Regions from separate parts of the Kribbella italica genome, predicted to be linked through region 1. Evidence: riboswitches for the same ligand, from Rfam matches in the RefSeq annotation. Region 1 holds a riboswitch; each other region holds the start of a gene.

Region 1 (3,202 bases):
GCGGTCGCCGTACCGGCCAGCAGCATGATCGCGAGCCCGGCCAGGACGCGGACGAGGTTGACCCGGGTGCCGAGCGTGGTCGCGAGCTCCTCGCCCAGCGCCAGCTGGTTGAGGGATCGCCCGAGCACCAGCGCCAGGACGATGCCGATGGCAACGAACGGCACGGCCTGGCCGACGATCGGTCCGGTCGCCAGCGTGAGCGACCCGACCACCCAGAAGCGGAACTCGTTCAGCGTCGACAGATCGAGCAACGTCGCCGCCGACGTGACGGACCCGAGCATGGCCGACAACGCCGCACCGGCCAGCGCCAGCTTGACCGGCGTCGCGCCGCCGCGCCCGAGAGCGCCGACGAGGTAGACCACGACGGTCGCGATCAGTGCGCCGCCCATCGCGAACCACACGTACCCGGTCAGGCTCGTCACCCCGAAGACCCCGATCGCCGCGACGACGGCGACCGCGGCGCCGGCGTTCACGCCGAGAATCCCCGGATCCGCCAACGCGTTGCGCGTGACGCCCTGCATCAGCGCACCGGCCATCCCGAGCGCGGCGCCGGCCATCAGGCCGGTCGCGGTCCGCGGCAGGCGCAGGTACCGGATCACCCGATCGGTGTCGGAGCCGGTGAAGTCCGCCGCCGCGAGGTAGACGTCTCGCGGGGCGAACCACTCGGTCCCGGCCAGCAAGGAGAGCAGCACCGCGGCCAGCAGGACGACGAACGCGACGACCAGGCCACCGGTCTTGGTCAGCCCGTGGTGCAGGAGGCCGCCCGAGCCTGTCCCGCCGCGCCGGTCGTCGACGACCAGCGCCGTCACTTGACCAGGTCGGGATGGATGATCTTCGCGATCAGCTCGGTCGAGTTCGCGCCGCGGACGCCGGCCGAGTGGTGCGCGAACAGCCACGGCACGACGTGCTTGTTCTTGACGGCTTTCAGGTTCGCGAACGCCGGGTTCTTCATCAGCTTGTCGACGTCCGGCTGCCCCTGCGCCTCGGTCAGCGTCGCGTCGCAGCAACCGCTGATCAGTACGTAGTCCGGGTCGGCCTTGATGAACTCCTCGACGCTGATCTTCACGTTCCGCTTCGAGGTCAGGCCCGCGAACGCGTTCACCCCGCCGGCCTGCTTGATCAGCACCGTGCCGAAGTCCGGGCCACCGGACACGGTCATCCCGCCGCCCTCGAGCCCGGGCCGCACGATCGCGACCGTCGGCTTGTCCGCGCTCTCCACCTTCGCCTCGACCGCCGCGATCCGGGTCTTCTGGTCGGCGATCACCTGCTCGGCCTTGTCGCTCGCACCGAACAGCTGGCCCAGGTCGCGCAGGTCGGCGTACACGTTGTCCATCGAGACCGTCGACGGGTCGATCGCCTCGTCGCCCTTGCCGTCCGCGGTCGGGCAGAGCGGGCTGAAGATCCAGGTCTGTACGCCGAGGTCGGACAGCGACTTGCGGCTGCCGAAGCTGCCGTCGCTGCCGGCGGCGTTGAAGATGTCGTTGAAGCCGGACAGCACGAAGTCCGGGTTCAGGCTGAGCAGCTCCTCGCGGCTCGGCATGTTCTTGTAGTACTTGCGGTCCTTCTGCGCCGCGACGTACTCGGGCAGCGGCTCGGAGTCGAGGAACGCGGTCCCGATCAGCCGGTCGGAGACGCCCAGCGCGTGCACCATCTCGATGGCCGGCTGGTACGCCGCGAACACCCGCTCCGGCGGGCCGTCGACGGTGACGTCGAGCCCGCAGTTCTTGACGGTCGTCGCGCTCGCGCTCGGACCTTCGTCGGCGCCGGCACTTCCGCAGGCGGCGACCAGGGACAGGAAAACGGCAGCAAGCACTGCCTTGGGTACGACGGCCATGGCGACCGTTCCTCCAACACCTCGTGGACGGGACGCGTCGTGGCCGGTCTCCTGGCTGACGGGACGACCGCATCCGCCGAGCTGACCTTCCCAGCCCCTCCGGGCCAGTGGTCTCACACCTGGTGAACGCTCAGCGGACAATCCCGATCACAGTGGCGAGGGCCGCGCCGGTACTCCACCGGCTTCCCGAACACCACGACCGGCACACGGTAACCCACCCTGCGACCGAGTCGCAGCACACGGTCCACGGGCGACGGTGGGGCGGGGCGGCGGCGGGAGGCGGCGCGGGCCCGGGGCGGGGGCGGGCGGCCGGCGGCGTACGGCGCCTCAGCGGGTGTAAAGCGGCGACACGGCCAGCGCGAAGGTGACCATGTCGTCGGTCTTCACCGTGTTCCCGGGGAGCGGGACCAGGTCGGCGATCTTGCCGGTGCCGACGCGGATCGTGCCGCGGCCGGTGGCGGTGTCGACGTACCCCTCGTCGCCGAGCGGCACGGACTGGGACGTGGGCGCCTTGCGGACCGAGGCCATCGCCGCCTCCGCGTCGGGGACCCGGCGGGCCGTGGTGTACAGCACACTCGTCGCGGTGATCCAGCCGCAGACGATGTCGCCCGCGGGTGTCGCGCTGTCGCGCCGGGCCGTGGCCACACTGCCCATCACCTTGGCGGCCGCGTTCGTCCCGCGGTCGCACTCCGGCCGGCTGATCATCGGCGCCGCCTCCGGCAGCCCGGCGGCCTGACGCGCCGCCTCCTGCGCCAGTACGACGTACTTGGTCGGCGTCGCCGCCGGGCCCTCGACCTTGTACAGATGCGTCCCCAGCAGGAACACCGCGAACTTGCTCGTCCCGAACCCACCCTGCCCGACCGCGATCGCCCGAGCCGGCTCGCCCTTCGTCGCGGCGTACGCCTTCTGCGCGGCCGTCAGCTCGGTCCTCGTCGCCGGCAGCACCGACACCCCGAGCCGCAGCGCAGGCCCGTCCGGGTTCGTGCTCAACCCCAACTGACAGATGTCGTAGCTCGGCATCCCGATCTCGGCCGGCACCCCCTCCAGCTGAATCCGCACCGCCGGCACCGCCAACGTCGCCTGCACCAACGACTGATCCATCCGCACACACAAGGTGTCCGCCACCTTCGCCGTCGGCGGAACCCCCGGCGACTCCGAAGGACTCTCGCTCGGCGTCTCGGTCGGCGTCGTACTCACCGAAACCAACGGCGGCACACTCGGCGCGGTCTCACCGGAACCCCCACCACATCCGGCCACGACAAGCCCGGCCACCACGAAGACAACTACTGGACGGATACGCATGGTGACCCGACTCTAGCCGGAGCTCCGCAGCTCCCGCTCCTCCTGCGACGGTCCTCCTCCGCGATG
Region 2 (3,202 bases), 4.8 Mb from region 1:
CCACGAACAGCCGGCTGCGCCAGCGGGCCATGTCCGGCCGGTCCCCGAGCCGCAGTTCAATCGTCGACAGGAAGTACGACGTGTCGCTCAGGTCCAGCGACGCCACCTCAGAGCTCTGCTCGGCGGCCAGCCGCAGTACGGCGGCGACGTCCGGCGTCTGGACGTACCCGAACCGGGCCGTCACGTGGATGATCCGGTCGTCGTCGAACCCGAGGTCGTCGATCGTGATCCGGGTCTCGTCGGGGACCGACGGCACCGGGTCGGTCTCGATCGAGAGGATGATGACGTTCTCGTGCAGGATGTGGTTGTGCTCGACGTTCGCGCGCATCGCCAGCGGCACGGTGTCCTTGCCGCGGTTGAGGAAGACCGCGGTCCCGGGCACCCGACGCAGCGGCGGCTGGGCTTCGTGCAGCTCGTTGACGAACGTGGTCAGTGAGCCTTCCTGACGCTCGCGGCGCGCGGTCACCAGTGCCCGCCCACGCTGCCAGGTGGTGAGCACGGTGAACACCGTGATGCCGATCAGCAGCGGCAGCCAGGCGCCGTGCACGAGCTTGGTCAGATTCGCGCCGAGGAAGAGCAGCTCGAAGGACAGGAAGACGGCACCGCCACCGAACACCACCCACAGCGGCTTCCGCCACTGCCGGCGGACCAGGTAGAAGAACAGCACGGTCGTGATCGTGACCGTGGCGGTCACCGCCATCCCGAAGGCGAAGGCGAGCGCCGCCGAGGTCTGGAACGCGAAGACCAGTGAGTACCGAGATCATCAGCGCCCAGTGATCCACGGGACGTAGATCTGCCCGATCGTCCGGCTGGAGGCGTGCAGGATCCGTAGCCGCGGCAGGTATCCGAGCTGGACCGCCTGACGAGCGACCGAGAACGCGTCGAAGATGCCGAGCCCGGCCAGCAGCACCTTCGTCCGCCGGCTGCCGTTGGTCCCGTGGCTGCGGATCAGCGTGATCAGCGTGAGGATGCCGCCCTCGCCGTGGTTGTCGGCGCGCAGGATCAGCAGTACGTACTTGATCGTCACGATGATCGTGACCGCCCAGAAGATCAGCGACACGATCCCGAACACGCTGTCGGCCGAGACCGGCACCGGGTGCGGGTCGCCGGGGTTGAACACGGTCTGGATCGTGTAGATCGGGCTCGTCCCGATGTCGCCGAACACGACACCGAGCGCCCCGATGGTCAGCAGGGTCCGGGACTGTACCCGGCCGTCCACAGGGTCGGCGCTCATCGCGTCAGCCTCTTCACGGCCGCATTGAACCACCGCCGGTTGTCCGCCAGACCGATCACACTCACCTGGTGCTGTGAGAATTCTGTGAGAAAGTGGTGGCGCAGTGGTTCGTCCCGATCGCCAGTCGGGACGTCGTAAGAGGGAACCCGGTGGAAGTCCGGGACTGCCCCGCAGCGGTGAGTGGGAACGACCGCCGTCATCAGCACTGGACCGGAGGACCGGTCTGGGAAGCGACGGCCAGTAGGTGTCTGGACGACAGGCGCGCCCGCGAGTCCGAAGACCTGCCTCTGCCCGCCGTGCGTCGTCGTACGGCGGGACCACGCCTCCTCGTGGGAAGGGCGGCCGTGCGTGACCCGTCGCGCCTGCCTTCCGGACTCCTGAGATGCGTGGTCTTCGAGACTGCCTCGCCAAGGAGAGACGCTTGAACACCCAGTCAGCCGCACGGTCCACCGTGTACGGCTATCCCCGCCAGGGCCAGAACCGCGAGCTGAAGAAGGCCATCGAGGGCTACTGGAAGGGCACCGTCAGCGCGGACGCCCTCCGGCAGACCGCCGCCGGCCTGCGCAAGGCCAACTGGCAGCAGCTCGCTGCCGACGGCATCGACGAGGTCCCGACCGGTGACTTCTCGTACTACGACCACGTGCTCGACACGTCGGTCCTGCTCGGTGCGATCCCCGAGCGGCACCGGGCCGCCGTGGCGGCCGATCCGCTGGACGGCTACTTCGCGATGGCCCGCGGCACCCAGGAGGTCGCGCCGCTCGAGATGACCAAGTGGTTCGACACCAACTACCACTACATGGTCCCCGAGCTCGGCCCGGACACCACCTTCACCGCCGACACCAGCAAGCAGGTCGCCGAGCTTCGCGAAGCACTCGACCTCGGCCTGACCGCCAGACCGGTCGTCGTCGGCCCGATCACCTACCTGCTGCTGGCCAAGCCGGCACCGGGCGTCGACGAGCACTTCGAGCCGCTCTCGCTGCTCGACAAGATCCTCCCCGTGTACGCCGAGGTGCTCGCCGACCTGCGCGCCGCCGGCGCTCAGTGGGTCCAGCTCGACGAGCCCGCGCTGGTCCAGGACCGCTCGGCCGACGAGCTCGACCTGACCGCCCGTGCGTACGCCGTACTGGGTGGGCTGACCGATCGCCCGCGGCTGCTCGTCGCGTCGTACTTCGACCGGCTCGGCAAGGCGCTCCCCGTGCTCGCCAAGTCGCCGGTCGAGGGCCTCGCGATCGACTTCACCGGTCCCGCGGAGGGCAACCTCGACGACCTGGTCGCGTCCTCCGAGGTGCGCTCCAAGCGGCTCGTCGCGGGCGTGGTCAACGGCCGCAACATCTGGATCAACGACCTGACCAAGTCGCTGGCCACCCTGACCCGGCTGCGCTCGCTGGCCGGCCAGGTCGACGTCAGCGCGTCCTGCTCGCTGCTGCACGTCCCGTACGACGTCGCCGCCGAGGACGGCGTGGCCCCCGAGGTCGCGAGCTGGCTGGCGTTCGCCCGGCAGAAGTCGGCCGAGATCGCCACGCTGACCCTCGGCTTCACCGAGGGCGCCGAGGCGATCGCCGAGCAGCTGAACGCGAACCGGGCCGCCCTGGACTCCCGGAGCGGTTCCGCGCTGACCAACAACCCCGACGTCCGTGCGCGGGTCGCCGCCGTCACCGAGGCGGACAGCCACCGCTCCGCGCCGTACGCCGAACGCAGCGCCGCCCAGCAGGCGCGGCTCGGCCTGCCGTTGCTCCCGACAACCACCGTCGGCTCGTTCCCGCAGACCACCGAGCTGCGGACGGCCCGCGCCGACCTGCGCGCCGGCCGGATCGACGCGGCGCAGTACGACGAGCGCATCGGCACGGAGATCCAGGAGGTGCTCGCGTTCCAGGAGAAGGCCGGCCTGGACGTCCTCGTGCACGGTGAGCCCGAGCGCAACGACATGGTCCAGTACTTCGCCGAGCAGCTCGACGGGTACCTGGCCAC
Region 3 (3,202 bases), 910 kb from region 1:
TGTGCCGGAGCGACTCGGCTGGGGCCTCCAGCGCGTAGAGCACGGCAGCGCGCACTACGGCCGGGTGGACGACGGCAACGACCGTACGGCGCTCAGCGTGCCCCGGGTCCTCGGTCAGGTCGCCCAGCCAGTCGGCGACGCGGGCGATCAGGTCGTTGGCCGTCTCCCCGCCGGGCGGCGCTGTATGAGGCCGCTCCAGCCACGCCGAGACCGCAGCGGTCTCCGTGGCCAGCAGCTCCTCCAGGTCGCGCCCGGTCCAGTCGCCGTACTCGCGGTCGCGCAGTGCGCCGACCACCACCGGCTGGAAGCCCATCGCCTCCGCGGTCAGGATCGCGGCCGGCTCCGGCCCGCAGTACGTCGTACCGGCGTCGACCCGCACGTCGTGGGCCGCCTCCAGGCCGGACTGGTCCGGCGCGGGCTCTCCACCGAGGACGAGCCCGCGCAGCCCAGGCGTCAGCGCATGCGCGACGAGAGTCAGCGTTGTGGTCACGCGGCGACGGTCTCCTTGGTGACCTTGGAGTGACGATCCATCAACGCAGCGTAGCCGAAGCCCAGCAAGGTCCACAGCACCGCCTGCGTGCCGAGCGAGGCGAACCGGAACTGCCACAGCAGCGTCGCCGGGAACGACCCGGGCACCTCGTTGATCGAGGGCAGGATCAGGTACGCCGCGACGATCGTCACCACGAAGGCGAGACCGCCACCGGCCGGCCGGATCCAGGGCGCGTCGCCGAAGCGCTGCGCCCAGCGGGACGCCGCGACACCGGCCCAGACCGCGAGCAGGCCGATCACGAGCGTCAGCAGGTAGGTGATCGTGCGCTTGGTGATCGTCTCCGGGTCACCGACGGCCGGTGGGTTCGGCGGGTACTTGAGGAACGGCACGAGCACGATCCCGACGAAGCCCGCGGCGGCCAGCCCGAGGGCGGCGTACGAGTCGCTGGGGGTGCGCAGGCGGCGGCGCAGCAGCGCGAAACCGACAGCGAAGATGCCGCCGAGCGCCACGCCGTACAGGCTGGTGGCCAGGAAGAGGCCGAAGCGCTGGCCGTTGCGGCTGACCAGGGGTTCTTCTTCCTCGGCGGCGGGAGCCTGGGCGGCGGGTTCCTCGCCGTGGGTGTGTGCGGCGCCGCCGGCTTCCTCGATCGCGATCGCGGCGTCGATGTGCGGTTCGCCCATCACGTACGCGAAGGTTCCGGCCAGCAGGCCGGCGAAGAGGCCGACGATCAGTCCGCGCACCAGGAGATTTCCGAATGTACGCATGACGGTCCTGTCAGAGGATCAGCCCGAGCGGGTCGGGAACGGGAGTACGGAGAACTGCAGGACGTCAGTGGCAGGGCACGCCGAGCAGGTGCCGGCCGTCGTGCATGAGTTCGTGCATGTACATCCCGGACTGGGAGATCGCGCCCTGGTCGAAGGCGACCAGGTAGGCGAGCACCAGCAGCAGGCCGACGGTGAGCAGGGCGACCGCGAGCAGACGCGGCGAGACGGCCGGTACGGCGACCGAGCGAGCAGGAGCGGGCATCTGAACCTCCAGGGGAAATGCGCGTCCCCATCGAAAGGCTGCGAGTGCCCGAGCGTCCTGACTCACGAGCAGCTGCTCGCTCACAGTGGCGCGGCCGTACCGGTCTCTCACCGGTTTCCCTCATGGCACCGCAGGTTGACCTTTGAACGGTAGCGGCCGGGTTCGTGACAGGTCAACGGACGGCGGCGCCGGTGATCTTCCCCACCTGGTGAGATCACCTCGTACGCCGAGCCGATCGCGCCTACCCTGACGGAATGCCGTCCGTTCATCATCTGGTGGCCTTCGCCGTCACCGCACTGATCGTGATCGTCGTCCCGGGGCCGAGCGTTCTGTTCATCGTCGGCCGCGCCCTGGCCGTCGGCCGTCGAGAGGCGATGCTGACGATGGTCGGCAACACGCTCGGCGCCGCGTTCCTGCTGGTCGCCGTCGCCCTCGGGCTTGGAACGCTGATCGCGGCGAGCGCGGTCGCGCTGACCGTGGTGAAGCTGGCGGGCGCGGCGTACCTGATCTACCTCGGCATCCACGCCTTCCGCACCCGCAAGTCCCTCGCCACCGCCCTGACCGGCGGAGTACGACCGGCGAACACCCGCCGCGTCCTGCGTCAGGGCTTCCTCGTCGGCGTGACCAACGCGAAGACCGCGGTCTTCTTCGCTGCCGTGCTCCCCCAGTTCATCGACCCCGCCGCCGGTCACGCCACCCTGCAGATCCTGCTGCTCGGTCTGGTCTTCATCCTGATTGCCCTGATCTCCGACAGCGTCTGGGCGGTGGCCGCGGGATCGGCCCGAGACTGGTTCGCCCGGTCCCCTCGCCGCCTGGAGCTGGTCGGCGGCACCGGCGGCTTGATGATGATCGGCCTTGGCGCGAGCATCGCCGTCAGCGGCTCAAAGGACTAGTACGCCGGGCCGCGAAGACTCCGACGAGTGCCAGCGCGGCCGGCAGGCCGAAGGCGGTCAGGAACGCGGTGGTCGGCGAGTGCGGTTCGATCGCCGCGAAGAGCGACCCGCCGATCGCCAGCACCGTTGCCGTCAGCAACGAGTCGCTGAGCTGCAGCGCCGAGCTGTTCGCGCCTTGCTGCTCGACGGTCGAGTACTCCAGGACCAGCACCGACACGGTCGGGAACACGGTCCCCATCCCGAGCCCGGTCAGCGCCCAGCCGAGGATGCCGACCACGACCGGCACCCGGTCGTCGAGCGTGGCGGCCGCGATCGCGATGCCCAGCAAGATCGAGACCATGCCCGCCTGCAGGAACACGTGGTGCTCGAACGGCTGGTTCGGCCGGCCCCGGTACCAGGACGCCGCGCTCCAGCTCAGCGCGCTGACGGTCAGCACCAGCCCCGCGAACGCCGGCGACAGCCCGCGTTCACGGGTCAGCATCAGCGGCAGGAAAACCTCGGCACCGAAGCCGGCTGCCGCGACCAGACCGCGCAGCGCGATCACCGACGGGAGTCCGGCACGGATCGTGAACGTGCCCTTCGGCAGCAGCTTCGGGGCGAACACGACCACCGCGGCCAGACCGACAGCGATCAGGATCAGCTGGACGGCCCCACGCTGCTGGCCGCCGTAGTGCAGCAGCCCGACGCCGAGCGCGGCCCCAACGGCGTACCAGGCCCGCTCGGTCCAGAGCTTGCCCGAGCCGGTGACTTCCTGCCCCTTGGAGAGCCCGGGCCGCATGATCAGTGCCGCGGG
Region 4 (3,202 bases), 3.5 Mb from region 1:
GCCGAGGTTGCAGACGGCGGTCTCGTCGACGGTGGTGTTCAGCGTGATCTCGGTGCACAGGTTGGAGGAGTGCACCACGCCGTCGTGCTGCTGCGGCGACCGCAGGTTGCAGGCGTCCTTGAAGGTGATCCACGGATGACCGGTCTCGAACAGCACGGTCAGCATCCGGCGCCACAGGTCGACGGCCTTGACCCGGCGGAACACCCGGATCTCGCCGCGGTCCGCGGCGGCCTCGTAGTTCTCGTACGCCGTCGCGAAGGCCGCGCCGTACAGGTCGTGCAGGTCCGGGACCTCGTCGGGGGAGAACAGCGTCCAGTCGCCGCCGGCCTCGACCCGCTGCAGGAACAGGTCGGGCACCCAGTTCGCCGTGTTCATGTCGTGGGTGCGGCGGCGCTCGTCACCGGTGTTCTTGCGCAGGTCGAGGAACTCCTCGATGTCCATGTGCCAGGTCTCGAGGTACGCACAGACCGCGCCCTTGCGCTTGCCACCCTGGTTGACCGCGACGGCGGTGTCGTTGGCGATCTTCAGGAACGGGACGACGCCCTGGGACTCGCCGTTGGTGCCGCGGATCTTGGCGCCGATGCCGCGGACCGGGGTCCAGTCGTTGCCCAGGCCGCCGGAGTACTTGGCCAGGAGGGCGTTGTTGCGGATGCCGGCGAAGATGCCGGACAGGTCGTCGTCGACCGTGGTCAGGAAGCACGACGACAGCTGCGGCCGCGTCGTACCGGAGTTGAACAGGGTCGGCGTCGACGACATGAAGCGGAACGAGCTGAGCAGCTCGTAGAACTCCAGCGCCCGGGTCTCGCGGTCGTCCTCCTTGAGCGCCATGCCCATCGCGACCCGCAGATAGAACGCCTGCGGCAGCTCGAAGCGGATCTTGTCGATGTGCAGCAGGTACCGGTCGTACAGGGTCTGCAGGCCGAGGAACGCGAAGTCCAGGTCGCGCTCGGGCCTGATCGCCGCGGCCAGCCGGCCGAGGTCGAAGGTGGCCAGCTCGGGGTCGAGCAGCCCGGCCTCGATCCCGGTGCTGATGTAGCGCGGGAAGTACTCGGCGTACGCCGTGCTCATGTCGGCCTGGGTCGCCTGCCGGGGCTCGCCGTGGACCCGGCCGAGCGTCTCGCGGCGGATCTGGTCGAGCAGCAGACGCGCGGCGGCCTGGCTGTACTGCGGCTCGGTCTCGACGTACGACCGGGCGGCCATCACCAGGGCGAGCTCGACCTCGTGCTGGGCGATGCCGTCGTAGCAGGAGCCGAGGGTCTCGTCGAGGATCTGCTCGGGGTCGACGGCGTCCAGACCGGCGGCCGCCTCGGCGATGACGAGGCGGAGACGGGCGACGTCCAGTGGCGCTGTGCTTCCGTCGGCAGCACGGACAGTGACGACCGGCGCCTTGGTGACCCCGGCCGCGTCAACCGGTGTCCGGGCCTTGGTGCGTTCTTCGCGGTACAGGACGTAGGCACGGGCGACCTGATGCTCTCCCGCGCGCATCAGAGCCAGCTCGACCTGGTCCTGGATGTCCTCGACCTGGACGCTCCGGCGCGAGTCACCGCGGCTGGTCAGAGCCGTGACGACTCGGGCGGTCAGATCGGTGACGAGGTCACGGACGCGGTGGCTGGTGCCGGCCTCGGCACCCTCGACGGCCAGGAAGGCCTTGCTCACGGCGACCGCGATCTTGGTCGGGTCGAACGCGGTGCTGGCGCCGTCGCGGCGGACGACGGTCAGCTGGGACGCGGACGCGTCGGGCAGCGCGCCCGATGCGGTCGGCGACGAAGACGAAACGATGGTCACAGGCGCTCTCTCCACGCGAGTTCCGGGGGACCACGACCTGTGGACGAGCGCGCGACGCAAGACAGTACGGCGAGTACGACTGCCTTGACGCCCACCGACCCACCCACGAGGTCTCGGACCGACGCGTACCGGCGGTACGCGCACCGGTGGCAGGTACTCGGACTCGCGGACGACCTGTCCGCTCACCGTTGCGGGGCAGCTCCGGACTCACACCGGATTCCCCTGTTGCCTCTGCCCGGCCGCGCTTGGTCGCGTCACCCGGGCAGAACCACCAGCACGCAGAACACTAGCGGTAGACCCCGACATGTAGTGCATTGACGCGCCGCGTGTCGCACATCTAGTGGTTTCAGGCAGCCAGTGCATGCAGATCCTGGAGTGTCATGATCTCGGATCCGTGATGGATCAGCTCCCGGTTGAGCCGCAGGACGACATGGCCGAACGGCTCCGCGGCGTCCAGCTCGGTGGCCTGACTGAGGCCGACCGTCGTCACCTGCTCCTCGTCCAGCGCGGCGATCGAGTCCTGCCAGGCGTCGACCCAGTGGGCCAGCCAGGCGACCGCGTCGCGGGCGTTTCCGTGCAGGGTGATGTCGGTGCGGCCCTGGATCCGCTCGCCGAAGGTCCACTCCCAGCGCTCGAAGAACGTCTCGGTCAGGTGCGCGATCAGCCAGGCGATCGTCCGCGGCCCACGATGGTCGGGCTCGTCCGGCCACTGCGCCACCCACTCACCCGATCCGAGGGACCGGAAGCGGCCGGCATGCCGGCGCCGTACGACGGTCAGCGCCTCGGCGCTCGGTCGCCAGAAGTACTCGTCGTCGGTCAGTGCCGCCAGTCGCCCGGCCAGCACCATCCAGCTGAAACCGAGCTGGCCCCGCACCATCGCCATCGCCGACGGTCGCTCCAGAATGTCCCAGTCGAACGGTTCCGGCATCACAGATCCTCACGCTCCCCGATTCCCCGCGGTTTGTCCTTGCATCGAACATGTGTTCGAATTGTGGTCGAGCGAACGCCGGAAAGTCAATCAGCGCAGCGTGTCGGTGCTGGCGCTTCCGGTGGTCGACTGCTATAGCAAGCGCGATCGGGGAGCTGGTGCCGAGTGAGACCCAAACGTGATTACTCAGCGTGGCCGACGGGAGTAGAGTCACGCTGGGTGAGCAGAGCTGGGGGAACGCTCTCGGGACGGTCCGGGGGCGCGGCGACTGTTCACGGGACTGCTTCCGAGGGGGAAACTCGTGACGCCGGGTGAGCGGAGATGAGCCTGAGTGGGGATGCCTGGACCTGGGCCTGGAGAGACTGGGAGGACGAGGACCGGATCAGGCGACAGAAGGAGAAGCCGGTGGCGTTGGAGGCGGACGAGCTGGCGCGGGTGGCCGCGAACGAGGCGGACTGGGACGCGCGGGCTCCACTGCATGCGGCGAGC

The links. A riboswitch is a leader RNA that binds a small molecule or an ion and turns the genes downstream of it on or off. The one in region 1 is predicted to bind cobalamin.
Region 2: it holds a riboswitch for cobalamin, as region 1 does, so the genes downstream of both, metE (5-methyltetrahydropteroyltriglutamate--homocysteine S-methyltransferase) here and HDA39_RS33060 (ABC transporter substrate-binding protein) in region 1, are expected to answer to the same signal.
Region 3: it holds a riboswitch for cobalamin, as region 1 does, so the genes downstream of both, HDA39_RS28780 (CbtB domain-containing protein) here and HDA39_RS33060 (ABC transporter substrate-binding protein) in region 1, are expected to answer to the same signal.
Region 4: it holds a riboswitch for cobalamin, as region 1 does, so the genes downstream of both, HDA39_RS16540 (ribonucleoside-diphosphate reductase subunit alpha) here and HDA39_RS33060 (ABC transporter substrate-binding protein) in region 1, are expected to answer to the same signal.

What each region holds. Positions count from the first base shown of each region.
Region 1 covers NZ_JACHMY010000001.1:7,090,770-7,093,971, reverse strand. The annotation lists gene HDA39_RS33065 (FecCD family ABC transporter permease) at 1-809, opposite strand, end outside; gene HDA39_RS33060 (ABC transporter substrate-binding protein) at 806-1,834, opposite strand; cobalamin riboswitch at 1,859-2,047, opposite strand; gene HDA39_RS33055 (hypothetical protein) at 2,162-3,136, opposite strand.
Region 2 covers NZ_JACHMY010000001.1:2,334,546-2,337,747, forward strand. The annotation lists gene HDA39_RS44090 (KUP/HAK/KT family potassium transporter) at 1-382, opposite strand, end outside; partial or broken gene HDA39_RS44095 (KUP/HAK/KT family potassium transporter) at 428-1,234, opposite strand; cobalamin riboswitch at 1,322-1,537, shown strand; gene metE (5-methyltetrahydropteroyltriglutamate--homocysteine S-methyltransferase) at 1,656-3,202, shown strand, end outside.
Region 3 covers NZ_JACHMY010000001.1:6,185,708-6,188,909, forward strand. The annotation lists gene HDA39_RS28770 (histidine phosphatase family protein) at 1-490, opposite strand, end outside; gene HDA39_RS28775 (CbtA family protein) at 487-1,254, opposite strand; gene HDA39_RS28780 (CbtB domain-containing protein) at 1,319-1,516, opposite strand; cobalamin riboswitch at 1,546-1,682, opposite strand; gene HDA39_RS28785 (LysE family translocator) at 1,771-2,409, shown strand; gene HDA39_RS28790 (MFS transporter) at 2,390-3,202, opposite strand, start outside.
Region 4 covers NZ_JACHMY010000001.1:3,569,014-3,572,215, reverse strand. The annotation lists gene HDA39_RS16540 (ribonucleoside-diphosphate reductase subunit alpha) at 1-1,785, opposite strand, end outside; cobalamin riboswitch at 1,917-2,073, opposite strand; gene HDA39_RS16535 (DinB family protein) at 2,132-2,713, opposite strand; gene HDA39_RS16530 (class I SAM-dependent methyltransferase) at 3,035-3,202, shown strand, end outside.